Regions from separate parts of the Hathewaya histolytica genome, predicted to be linked through region 3. Evidence: riboswitches for the same ligand, from Rfam matches in the RefSeq annotation. Region 3 holds a riboswitch; each other region holds the start of a gene.
The links. Region 3 has a riboswitch for cobalamin ahead of FGL08_RS08210 (energy-coupling factor ABC transporter permease). Riboswitches for the same ligand answer to the same signal wherever they lie in the genome.
Positions count from the first base shown of each region.

Region 1 (3,215 bases), 730 kb from region 3:
AGGAGTATATTTGAGCAAGCTTCAAAAGTTCAGGACTTTGGTAATGGAAGATATGTAAGAAACTTATTTGAAAAGACTGTTCGAAATCAAGCTGTGAGACTTGGAAATATAGAACACCTAACTAAGGAACATCTAGTTACAATCGAAGAAGAAGATGTTTTAGAAGTTAGTTTATAGGGGAGGGTGACAACATGGATAAACTTTTAAAAGCTATAAGTAATTTAATAGCAATTATTTACGGGGTACTTTATATACCTATTATTTTAATGATATTAATTTTTGCACCAATTAAGGGTATAGCAGATGGAGTTAAAATAATTCAAACAGGGTATACAGTAACAAACGACTATATTTCTTTAATTATAGCAATTTTAATATTAACTTATATTTCACTTAGATTTAGAAATTTAAGAAAGATGTATGTTATGTTTCCTTCTTTATTTGAAACAATTAAATTTTTAACAATAACTAATTTATTTGTAGCCCTTGGAGTAGAGGTGCTAAATTGGAGTTATATTACTTTAAATACTGGTAGACATAGGTTTGGAATAATAATATTTATAATTTCTTTAATACTTTGGAGAGTATTTATATCTGTTTATTATTCTAAAAATCCTATTGCAGACTTTATGCTAAGGGATGAAGAGAAAATGCAAAATTACAGCGAAGGGGTTTAGCTGGAAAGGAGATCATAATATGAAAAAGTTTAGAGAAGAAGAATTATCTGAAGAAATTGGAGTTTTTAGTGAACATGAAAGAACTAATATAATAGATGAAGCTGAAAAGAATATTAATGAAGAGAATTCATACAAAAGATTTGAAGAAAATGAAGAAAAAGATGCTTTTATAACTCCTTCTATGAAAAATTTTAGAAAGGTGATAGGTGTACTATTCTTACTTTTTATGGTTTATTTTGGGGCTTTAGCAAATAAAGTAGGTACTGCAAATTATAAAACAAATCTTGTATCAGGAAAGACTGAGAATGTTAAGGTTGGAGATATGCTAAGCAAAGAAACACTTAAGCTAGAACCAAAAGACTTTTCAATAGAATCAGCCACGGGATATGGAAAAATAGAGCTTTCTATATGGAATTTTTCATCTAAAGAAGATGGAGATTATGTTCAAGTTTTTGTAGATGGATCCCCCCATACTGAACCTTTTGCAATTAGGCATAAGGCTGTAAAGATTGGAGTACCTGATAAAGGAGTAATTCAAGTAAGAGGAATAAGAGATGGGAGCAATAATGGAATAACTTACGCAGTTTTCTTTAATAAAACAGGAGAAACTTATTTAAATACAGTTCCATTAAATGCATCAAATATCTATACTTTAAAAAATATAAAATAAAAACATAATTAAGAGAAAGTAATTATTCTTTACCTTCATAAATATTGACACCATCCTTTCAATAGTATAAACTTGTTATATAAATTTATTTATACGAAATTTATAGAAATTTAAAACTAAATAACATGTTTTAGGTGCCTTTATAGGTGAAAAGGGAATGTGGTTAAAGTCCACAGCAGCCCCCGCTACTGTAAATGAGGACAAACCTTGCAATGCCACTCATAAGATGAGGAAGGGTAAGGGGAGGAAGATTCATAAGTCAGGAGACCTGCCTAAAAGTTTTAGATTAGGAGCATTCGGAGGGAAATGCAAATCTAAGATATGAAATGTTAAATATTCTGTATATAAAAGGCATAGCATATTGAAAGATACTCTCGGCTCTAAAGGGCCGAGTTTTTTTATTTAATAAAACATATAATTTAAGGAGGGCTTTTCTTTGAAAAAGGCTATTTTAGTTGTAAGCTTTGGAACTAGTTATGAGGACACAAGAAAGTTGACTATTGAGGCTATTGAAAATAGGGTAAAAGAAACTTACGGTGATTATGAAGTGAGACGTGCTTTTACTTCTCATATTATAATTAGAAAACTTAAAAGAGTTTATGATATGCATGTGGACACTCCAGAGGAAGCATTAGAAAAGCTTAACAATGAAGGTTTTGAAGAAGTTATAGTCCAACCTCTTCATTTAATACCTGGTGTAGAATTTGATTATATTAAGAAAATATTAACTCATGGTTATAAAGATGCCTTTAAGAGAATAGAAATTGGAAGACCTCTAATATACTTTAAGGGTGAGGAAGAAGGCCATCCAGATGATTACACTCTTATGGTAGATGCCATAAAAGAGCAAATTAAAGATCATAAAAACATCCTTTTCATGGGTCACGGTACTGCTCATTATTCTAATGCAGTATACTCTTGTTTTCAATGTGTGCTTCATGATGAGGGCATAAGAAATGTTTATATTGCAAACGTAGAAGGCTATCCTTATATAAACACAGCTTTAGAGCGTATGAAGGTTGATGGGGTAAAGGAAGTTACTTTAATGCCATTTATGTTAGTTGCAGGAGATCATGCTCAAAATGATATGGCTGGTGATGATGAAGACTCTTACAAGTCAATTTTAGAAGCAGAGGGAATGAAGGTTAATATCTATATGCACGGTCTTGGTGAGAATAAAAAGATTCAAGACTTATACCTTCAACATTTAGATGATGCTATAGAAGGAAGATATAAAGAACTTGGAAAAAACCAAAAGGGAATGAAGTAAAGTATTTAATATAGAAAGTTAAATATAATTAATAAGGGAAAATAATTAAAGTGAGATAGAATTAAATCGGGAGATGAATTTCATATGGCAAGAATAATGTTTCAAGGTACTGGTTCTTCAGTTGGTAAGAGTATTTTAGTTACTGCTCTTTGTAGAATATTAAAACAGGATGGTTATAAAGTGGTTCCTTTTAAATCTCAAAATATGAGCCTTAATTCTTATATAACACTAGACGGTAAGGAAATGGGAAGAGCTCAGGTACTTCAAGCTTATGCTTGTGGTATGGAACCAGAGGCATTTATGAATCCTATTTTACTTAAACCTACAGGGGACAAAAATTGTCAGGTTATTGTAAATGGTAAAGTTCATTGTAATTGCACAGCCATGGAATATCATAAAATGAAACCTCAATTTAGCAAAATGCTAAAGGAACAGTTCGAGGAAATGGAAAAGGAATATGACGTAGTTGTAATGGAGGGTGCTGGTAGTCCTGCAGAAATTAATCTAAGAGATAATGACATTGTAAATATGGGTATGGCAGAACTTGTAGACGCACCAGTTCTTTTAATTGGTGATATAGATAAGGGTGGAGTATTTG
Region 1 covers NZ_LR590481.1:940,624-943,838, forward strand. The annotation lists gene FGL08_RS04360 (AAA family ATPase) at 1-177, shown strand, start outside; gene FGL08_RS04365 (hypothetical protein) at 192-677, shown strand; gene FGL08_RS04370 (hypothetical protein) at 697-1,347, shown strand; cobalamin riboswitch at 1,463-1,637, shown strand; gene FGL08_RS04375 (sirohydrochlorin cobaltochelatase) at 1,784-2,617, shown strand; gene FGL08_RS04380 (cobyric acid synthase) at 2,702-3,215, shown strand, end outside.
Region 1: linked by a shared signal. The riboswitch ahead of FGL08_RS04375 (sirohydrochlorin cobaltochelatase) and the one ahead of FGL08_RS08210 (energy-coupling factor ABC transporter permease) in region 3 are both predicted to bind cobalamin.

Region 2 (3,215 bases), 180 kb from region 3:
CTTGAACCACAATCCTAGAATTTTCCCTCTCGTATGAACAAGTAGATAAAGTAATTATTGTATCTTTACAATTTAACTCTGTATCTTTAAAATATAATGCTGACTTTTGTATTCTTTTTAAATAGCTATCCATATCTTTACTATTATTAAAGAAAGTCTTTCTATAATCAAAGTCCGCCTCTATAATAAGGACGGAGAATACTTGAAATTTATATTTTTCAGGAAATATAGTTAATTCTATTACATTGTTATTATTAAAAAACTCTCTATCCCGAAAACCTTTTAAATCTGCAAACATACTTCCGTCCTTCATATTGTGACCATATAAAACTATATTTTGTCCTGATAAACTATTACTAGTTAATTTATTTCTATAATCAATAAAAATAGTTCCATACTTACTTTCATTCTTTTTAATATCATTTTTAATATAGAATTCATTATTTTCACATTGAACTACTGGATAATTTATTTTTGTATTCTCAATCTTTATACTTCCTTTTATATCACTATTTATATCAAGTAATTCCTGAATAAGATTTCTATTATCAGTGTTATTTTTATTTAATTGATTTTCAACTATTTGGGAAAGTGTATTAGATAATTCATCGTTTAATTTTTTATTCTTGTGTGATTTATATATCACATTAATTAAACTAATTCCTGAAAAGAGAAAAACAATAAATGAAATTATAAATATTATTTTTCTTATTATCTTAATATCTTTGTTAAATATCATATTTAACCCCTTCCCCAAAAGTGATCCTATATTTTAATGTAACATCTACTTCAAAACTTTATTTAATTTTGCGTAAACCTCATCTATTGATTTTTGTGTAGCATCTAATTGAGATGCTACTTTCATTGCTTCTTCATATGTTGTTTTAACCAAATCTTTTGATAGTATTTCTTCTTTATTCTTATCTGAATTTATAGATGAAAGCAATGATAACAACTGATCTTTATTAGCTACTTTATAAAAGTCTGTGCTTTCACCACCCATAGCATATCCACCACCAATATCTGAACCATATCCAAATAAAGTGAACTGTGCACGCAATACATCACCATCACCTAAATAAGAATCTGAAAACCCTACATTTGGGAATACATTGTTTACAGCGTACATCCATCCTGACATAAAAGTATAATCAAACTCTCCTAAAGATTTAGAATCAGATAGTTCATCTGGTGGCCAGTGTCCTTCTTTCTCCAAAATTTTTTTCAGATTACTTGGAACTTTATTCTCGATATTTATAGGAGCATTCAATTTTTGAGCTTTTTCATTATCCTTGCAGCCTTTCTTAAATACTCCACCATCTCCTATCATTGATAGATAAAAAGAGCTCTCTAATCTCCCAGTATGGTTATAAGAAAAGCCTTTTTCAGTAAGAATACGATCAAGTACCTGCGCAGAATTTTCTCCTTCATAAAGAGGAACCCTTATAGGTTCAACTATAAAGCCTCTACCAATGGTTAATGCTTCTACTGTGCATGTGGCATGACCAATCAATTCACCATCTAAAGCTTTTTTGTATGTAATTGCATAGGTCTTAGTTTCTGTTTTATTGTTAGCAGAAGCCTTTACAACAACAATATTTTTGCCTTCCTGTTTAAATTTAATTGTATAGCTTGTCTTGTTTTGATCATCCCAGTTTGGCTTTACCTCTTCCCCATTGAGAGTAACCTCGCTTGGAATTTTCTTACCATCTAGTCTTGCCATAACGTCAAATGTTTTTTTACTGCCTTTTAGTGTAACACCATCAGTCAGTGTTGTTTCTAAAGAAATTTCTCCAGTTACAGCAGCTGAAACTGATGTAGGAACTGCCATTATCATCATGAACAGCACCAATAACAAACCAAAGATTCTTTTTGCCTTCATACTTTTGGTCTTCATTTTTATTCCCCCTTTATAATTTTTTATTGACTATTATATAGTCTATTAAAATAGCTAGCGTTAAATTTTCACACTAACCAAAAAATAAAAAGAGAACCGAAATTCGGTTCTCTCTTAAAACAGATTATTAAAAACTTAATTATAAATAATAAGTCACAATAAAAATACTTATTACTTCCATTAAAATAATCAAGTCAAGATCCCACCGACATTGCTTGAGTAGCAAAACATAAAGGCAGGTCTCCTGACTCGAAATCATTCTACTTGCTTAAGTCTTCCCAGTATTACCAGTGACTAAAAACATAAAAATATGTTCTTTAATAAGCTTTCGTCCTTCTCACAGTAGCGGGGGCTGTTATGGAATTGCACCATATTCCCTTTTAATGTATTTTTAAATATCAACCTCTTGTCTATAATATTTGGTTTTAACTGAATTATATATCATTTATGGAAATAAGACAATAGACCTTGAAATATTTTTCTTTTATTCCTAGATTACTATTTCCATATCATATGTAACTTCATAACTTAACACTACAACGCTTAATTTATAATTGTTCCATTTAGATAACTAATCTTTGATAATTACTTAATGTAATCTATACAAATACTTTTCATAAAGTATTTGTATAGATTTATTATTTTAAGTTTTCATCTAAGATTTTATTTATACAGATTATAATATCTTCATCTTTAACTAAAGATTTTCTTTCTGAATATAACTTATTCCAAATAAAATATTTTTGATGTAATGTTTTTTCATTAAGTTCAATATTTCTTCTGCCTAATTCCTCTATTAACAACTTTTCTATATAATTAATTTCAGAATTATCTCTTGTGTTTTGTGCATATAAATCTTCTGATAAAGGAAAACTAGCTCTAAACTTATCTACTAGATCATCATGTTTACTAGTAAATAATGTAAGAGAACTATCCCAAGGAACAATTTCAATACTAGCAAGGGGATGCTGAATTCCTACATCATCTATCCAAAATCCCTCATACCCATCTGCAAATGGTAAATCATATTTTAAAACTTCTTCAAGATTATTTTCTTTAGGAAATCCAGAAAAAACTCCCCAAATAAACTGCATATCCTCTTCATTTATAATATCTGTAAGTTCTTCACCTGTAAGCCAAATATATTCCTTAGAAAATAGGTTTTCATATTTTTTATTTATAGGATAGCATTCACAATCTGTAATTAACCAATTGTATCTTAGCTGCTCATTATCTATAGCATTAAAAATTTCACCAAGATAACTATATGTTTCTTGGCCTTTTTCTAATATTGCACTTTTCATTTTCCCACCTCACC
Region 2 covers NZ_LR590481.1:1,842,764-1,845,978, forward strand. The annotation lists gene srtB (class B sortase) at 1-739, opposite strand, end outside; gene FGL08_RS08985 (DUF4430 domain-containing protein) at 785-1,897, opposite strand; cobalamin riboswitch at 2,115-2,319, opposite strand; gene FGL08_RS08990 (DUF2691 family protein) at 2,536-3,201, opposite strand.
Region 2: linked by a shared signal. The riboswitch ahead of FGL08_RS08985 (DUF4430 domain-containing protein) and the one ahead of FGL08_RS08210 (energy-coupling factor ABC transporter permease) in region 3 are both predicted to bind cobalamin.

Region 3 (3,215 bases):
TTGATATATCTATTTAAAAAAAATTACTTAGTTTTGTTAAGAGGTGTTTTAAATGAAGATTATGTTTATATCTGATATTCATGGTTCTTTATATTTTTTAAATAAAGCATTAGAAAGATTTGAAGAGGAAAAAGCAGATTATATAGGGATTTTAGGAGATGTATTATATCATGGACCTAGAAATGATTTACCAAAAGAATATAATCCAAAGGATGTTGCAAAAATCCTAAATAGGTATAAAAATAAAATAATAGCCGTAAGGGGAAATTGTGATAGTGAAGTAGATCAAATGCTTATAGACTATCCAATGCTTAGTGATTATAGTATAATTTTTTTTAATAACAAGAAAATATTTTTAACTCACGGACATATTTTTAATAAAGATAATATGCCTCATTTTAATATAGGAGATATTATGATAAGTGGTCATACTCATATTCCAAGTATAGAACATATAGACGGGGTAACTTTTATAAATCCTGGTTCTATATCTATACCTAAAGGTGGAAGTGAAAATTCTTATGGTATTTTAAATGAGGATGGATTCTCAATTAAAAATTTAAATGGAAAGGTTATATTAACTTTAAATATATAATAGACTAAAGGAGGAATAAGAATGAATACAATAGAAATGGTTTTAAATAGTTTAAAAGAGGCAGGGGAACCGCTAAAGGCTGGAGAGATAGCAGAAAAGACTGGTATTGACAAAAAAGAAGTGGATAAAGCTATAAAAAAATTAAAAGCCGAAGAAAAGATAACTTCTCCTAAGAGGTGTTATTATACTATTGCATAATATTATCTCACATGATAATATTAAAATATATTAAAAAATAATAAAATGTAATGTTTAGGTTCTATTTGTAGATTAATAGGGAAAGTGGTTGAATTCCACTACAGCCCCCGCTACTGTAAAAGATGATGAAACTCAAAAATGCCACTGTATTTTTATATGGGAAGGTAGAGGAGTAAAAGGATTCTTAAGTCAGGAGACCTGCCTAAACAAATATAAGTAAACTTCGGAGGGAAGTGTAATCTTAATTTATATCCTAGTATAAAGCTTTTATGGATAATTATAAGTTTTATATTATAGTACTGTAAGATTGAACCCTAACCTTCTGAAAGGTTAGGGTTTTTTATCTATATGGGGTTTATTTAAGATTTACATATATATTAATTATTATATAGGGAGGAATATTAATGAAACAATTTAAAAAGTGGGGTGTTTTTACTTTCTTATTATTAACCTTTATGACAACTCCTTTGTATGCTAAGGCTATGCATATAGCTGAAGGCTATTTGCCTATGAAGTGGGTAGTTATATGGTTCGTAGCTTCAATCCCATTCTTTATTTTAGGAATTATTAGGATAAAGGATATTTTTAAGGATGAGCCTAATAAAAAGATGTTAATTGCATTAGCAGGTGCATTTGTTTTTATGTTATCTGCATTAAAAATCCCTTCAGTTACAGGTAGCTCATCACATGCTACTGGTACTGGATTAGGAGCAGTTATTTTTGGACCTACAGTAATGACAGTTTTAGGCGTTATAGTTTTACTGTTTCAAGCAATTTTACTTGCACATGGGGGACTTACAACCTTAGGTGCGAATACTTTTTCTATGGCCGTAGCTGGACCAATGGTATCTTATTTTGTATATAAAATGTCTAAAAAAATGGGTGTTAAAGCTTCTGTAGCAGTGTTTATTGCTGTTACATTAGGAGACCTAGTAACTTATATAGTTACAGCAATTCAACTTGCTATAGCTCATCCAGATGCAGTAGGCGGATTTATGGCATCATGCATAAAATTTTTGGGTATTTTCGCTGTAACTCAAATACCACTAGCTATTGCGGAAGGTATATTATCTACAATAGTATTTAATCTATTAATTGATTATAGAAAAGAGGGGATAATTCATGGGGAAATCTAAAAAGAATATTATACTTCTTATTTTAGTGGTTATTCTTGTTATCTCTCCATTAATAATTAATTCTAAGGCTGAATTTTTAGGAGCAGATGATAAAGCAGAGGAAGCTATAACGGAAATTAATCCTAATTATAAACCTTGGTTTGAAAACATTTGGGAACCACCTAGTGGTGAAGTTGAGAGCCTTATTTTTGCTGTACAAGCTTCCCTTGGTGCAGGAGTAATTTGCTACTTTTTTGGATATTTAAGAGGGAAAAAGAAAGTTATTGATACAGCCAAAAAAGGTTTGAAATGTGAAAAATAAAGAGTAACATAATTCTAGATTAGCCCATGAGTTTCTCATGGGCTTTTATATAGTAGGATGCTTCTTTGAAAATTAAAATATATAATGTATAATTCATATTAAATAATAAGTTATTCTAGTTAATAACTTTATTTAATAAATTAGGAGGTTTTTTTGTGGAAACGTTGATAGACAAAAAGGCTATTAAGAAAGATAGGTCAATAAGATTTTTTACAGTTTTATTAGGTACACTTATTTATTCAATATCGGTTAATATGTTTATAACTCCTCATAAGCTAATTGCAGGTGGTGTAGCTGGTATAGCGCTAATTATTCAATATATAACTAAGATTCCTTCAGGATATTTTGTATTTCTCATAAATATACCACTATTTATAATTGGAATTAAAGAGCTTGATAAGGAATTCGGTGTATATAGTTTAATTGGTATGATTTCTATGTCAATTTTCTTGGTTATAACTAAGGATATTACATCAGTATTTAAAGTTAACGATATATTAGTATCTACTATTTGCGGTGGAGCATTTTGTGGATTAGGCATGGGAATAATATTTAGAAGTAGAGCATCTGAAGGTGGTACAGATATAATATCTGTTATTGTAAAAAAACGTTATGGGGTTAAAATTTCAACTATAACATTTATTATAAATATTTTAATAGTATCAGTGGGTGGATTCTTAGGTACATTTGAGATTGCTGTATACACCATAATATCTATGTACTTAAAATCTATGGTTTTAGATAAAGTTATAGAAGGATTGGATAAGAAAAAACTTATATTTGTTGTGACAAGGGACCCAGAAGGGGTTAAAAAAATCATCTTAGAAAAACTAGGTAGAGGCGTAACTTTTCTTCATGGAGAAGGTGCTTATACAGGGGAAACTAAAAAAATGATATATTCTGTAATGAGTTCAAAACAATTGGCTAGATTCAAACTTCTTATAAACACAGTAGACTCTAAAGCAGTAATTACTATTATGGATGT
Region 3 covers NZ_LR590481.1:1,667,570-1,670,784, reverse strand. The annotation lists gene yfcE (phosphodiesterase) at 53-595, shown strand; gene FGL08_RS08215 (HTH domain-containing protein) at 617-793, shown strand; cobalamin riboswitch at 834-1,013, shown strand; gene FGL08_RS08210 (energy-coupling factor ABC transporter permease) at 1,198-1,929, shown strand; gene FGL08_RS08205 (energy-coupling factor ABC transporter substrate-binding protein) at 1,916-2,230, shown strand; gene FGL08_RS08200 (YitT family protein) at 2,386-3,215, shown strand, end outside.

Region 4 (3,215 bases), 110 kb from region 3:
TATTCCCTGGTCCTTGTAACAATGTACTTATTACATCAGATAGTGGCATACCAGATGGTCCAACAACCAAATCTATAATACAAACCATGGCTAATACTACAGTTACTATAACAAATAAAAGAAGTCTTCTTCGGTTAATACTTTTGTATATATCTTCTCCCTTATTTAAATCCTCCAGCACTTCTTTTGGGGTTTGCATTACCTATTCCCCCTTTATCATAAAAGTACCCTCTGGTTTTACAGGTAAATACTTTTTATAGAACTCATTTAAGTTTGCTAGTGGATCTACATCTTTAAACTTTTCTGGGTGAATAGCTTTAGCAATGTATTGAAGATATACGTAATCATAAAGTGTTCTAAGTCCACTGTGATCAACACCATATACTTCTTTATTTTTAACTGCATTTAAGTTATCCCAACCTGGCCTTTTTAAATACATATTCATAGTTTCTAAGGATCTTTCTTTTTTTACATCAAAGCCCATTTCAAATCTTTTTTTACCCTCATCTTTAGAATTAGTTTGTCCAGAAAAAATTATAACCTCTGGGTTTGTAGAAATAACATATTCAGGATTTAATGGCCCGTACTCTTTAATTTTTTCTTTTGCTATGTTGTTACATCTTGCAGTTTTAAGTATGTTTCCCCACAGAGAACTTCCATAAGAGTTTCCATAAGTCTCTGGCCCTTGACTTGCAAGTTCAAAATAAACTGATTTAAATTTACTTTCTGGTATTTCTTTTACTCTATCTTCAACATCTTTTATTTGCTTTTTATAGTTTTCTATAAGTTCCTTTGCCCTTTCTTCTTTTCCTAAAAGCTTACCGAGTATTTCTGTGCTCTTTATATGTTTATCTAAAGTAAATGAATTGTAATCAACTACCGCTACAGGAATCCCAAGATTTTTAATTGTCTTAATACCATCTCCTAGCTTTTTAGCTTGATAAGGTGCAAGGATAACCAAATCTGGTTTTGCTTCGATTAACTTTTCCATACTAAAACTATCTAAATAAATGGATCCTGTGTCTATGCAATTTTCTAGATTTGGAGCTACTTTTGCATATTTTGACCACATTGCATTCATTAAGTCTTTTGTTTCTCCTTTTGACATTGCAACAATTCTATCTAATTTAAAATCTCCAGATATAGCAAAATAATTTTCTATGTAAAAACCTAAAAATATCTTTTCAGCTGGTTTCTTTAAAACAATTTTATCTCCATTAATATCTTCTACCTCAATACTCTTACTTGCTTCCGACTTTTTCTTATCATTGCCTTGTGAGCACCCCCCTAGGCTTACAATCACTAATATAGCTAATATAATGCTAAGTATTTTCTTCATAGTATACCTCCCAAATATCGTTCTTATAACAGATAATTTTTAATCCTATGACTTTTTAATTTAAATCTCTTCCCTACCCCCTTTTGCATTTTATGAATATTCCAAAATGCTTATTATTAAATGCAAATGCATATTATTTGCATTTAATAATATCATACGGCTTATTTTTTATCAAGAATATAATTTAAAAAATATACCATTTAATTATGCTTATCTCATATTTTGAAAATATATTACATATAAGATATTTTAATAATTTATTTTGTAAATTATTTAAGCTAATAACATAGATTATATTATTTACCATGCCAAAAAAATATTTTTCCCCATAAATAATAGCCCTTTAACAATTGTCAAAGGGCTATTTATTCAAAAAAATATTTTTCAAACATATATATACCCCCTATCGCTCGTAGAGTTATAAGTATATTAAAATAGGCAGGTCTCCTGGCTTAAGCATCAACATTCCTACAGCCTTCCCAGTTTCCCAGTGGCATAATTGTAGGAACTCATCTATTACAGTGGCGGGACCGCGTGGGATTCAAACCCACTTCCCTTTTAATTAATAGATATTAATATCTATTAAACCTAATTTTAACATATTCAATTTTATAAAATCATTTTAACATACTACAATCAAATTAAGCAAATAATTTTGAAAATTCCATCACAAAAGATTAATTATTATAATTCTAATACCATATGTATGTCATAGGGTTCTAATTCATACAATTCTTTATTTACTTCACTGGCTACTTTTGCACCCATATAAAAATAAAAACCTACTGTATTTTTAAAGGGTGTAGCCGATATGTACAGGCTTTTAGCACCTAACTCTTTTGCTCTTTTAGATAACAAATTAACTAAATTCTTTCCTATACCCTTTTTACGATAATTATTACTTATATATAACATATCAAGTTTAAGTTGGTCATTATTTCTGCCAATAAATTTGCTTTCTAAGGCTGCTAAACCTACAATTTTATTGTTATCAAATGCTCCATATATTATTCCATTCCTATCATATATATCTTCTAATCTAATAATATATTCATTAAGTTCTTTCAAATTCCAACTTTCAATATTATAAAATTCATTTACTATTTCAAGCTTATTATTCCTAAAATAATAAACCTCATTTACTACTTCTTTTCTATCAACTTGTCCCAATAATGAAAGTTCTGACCTTTTAAGTAATTTATACTCCAAAATGCTCAATCCCCCTTTTATTATCTACCACGTATTTTTAACAATACTCTAGCCCCATAAACTATAATTAATTGTTTAAACGTTCTATAAAGAAATACACCAAATTACCAAAAGTAGAATTTAACACAAAAATTTTTCATAAATTTCCTAGTAACTTTTGAACCTCTAATTCTGTCAATGACCTATACTGACCTTTTTCTAAGGATTCATCTAACATTAATCCCCCAATGGAAATCCTTTTTAAATATACAACATAACACCCTACTGCCTTTAACATACGTTTCACTTGATGCTTACGTCCCTCTGAAATAGTAAGATATCCAGAAACCACAGGCTGATTATATTGACCTGAATCTATATTATATAAATTCTCAATAGGCATTTTATAGTTGAGTTCTTTATACATTCCACTTTTATCAATTTTTATTTTTGCAGGTTTCGTTAGTATTTCACCTTTCGAAATGTAAACTCCTTGCTCCAATTCCTTCCTATCTTCCTCATCTAAGGAACCCAAAGCCCAAAAGAAATAGGTTTTTTCAACATGCTTTTCAGGATACATTAATTTATGTTCAAATTCACCATCATTAGTCAGTAGCAATAATCCTTCCGTATCTTTATCTAATCTTCCAACATGGAATACTCCATTCATGTTAGCATCATGAAAAAA
Region 4 covers NZ_LR590481.1:1,777,498-1,780,712, forward strand. The annotation lists gene FGL08_RS08660 (FecCD family ABC transporter permease) at 1-199, opposite strand, end outside; gene FGL08_RS08665 (ABC transporter substrate-binding protein) at 203-1,339, opposite strand; cobalamin riboswitch at 1,760-1,947, opposite strand; gene FGL08_RS08670 (GNAT family N-acetyltransferase) at 2,024-2,548, opposite strand; gene FGL08_RS08675 (pseudouridine synthase) at 2,685-3,215, opposite strand, start outside.
Region 4: linked by a shared signal. The riboswitch ahead of FGL08_RS08665 (ABC transporter substrate-binding protein) and the one ahead of FGL08_RS08210 (energy-coupling factor ABC transporter permease) in region 3 are both predicted to bind cobalamin.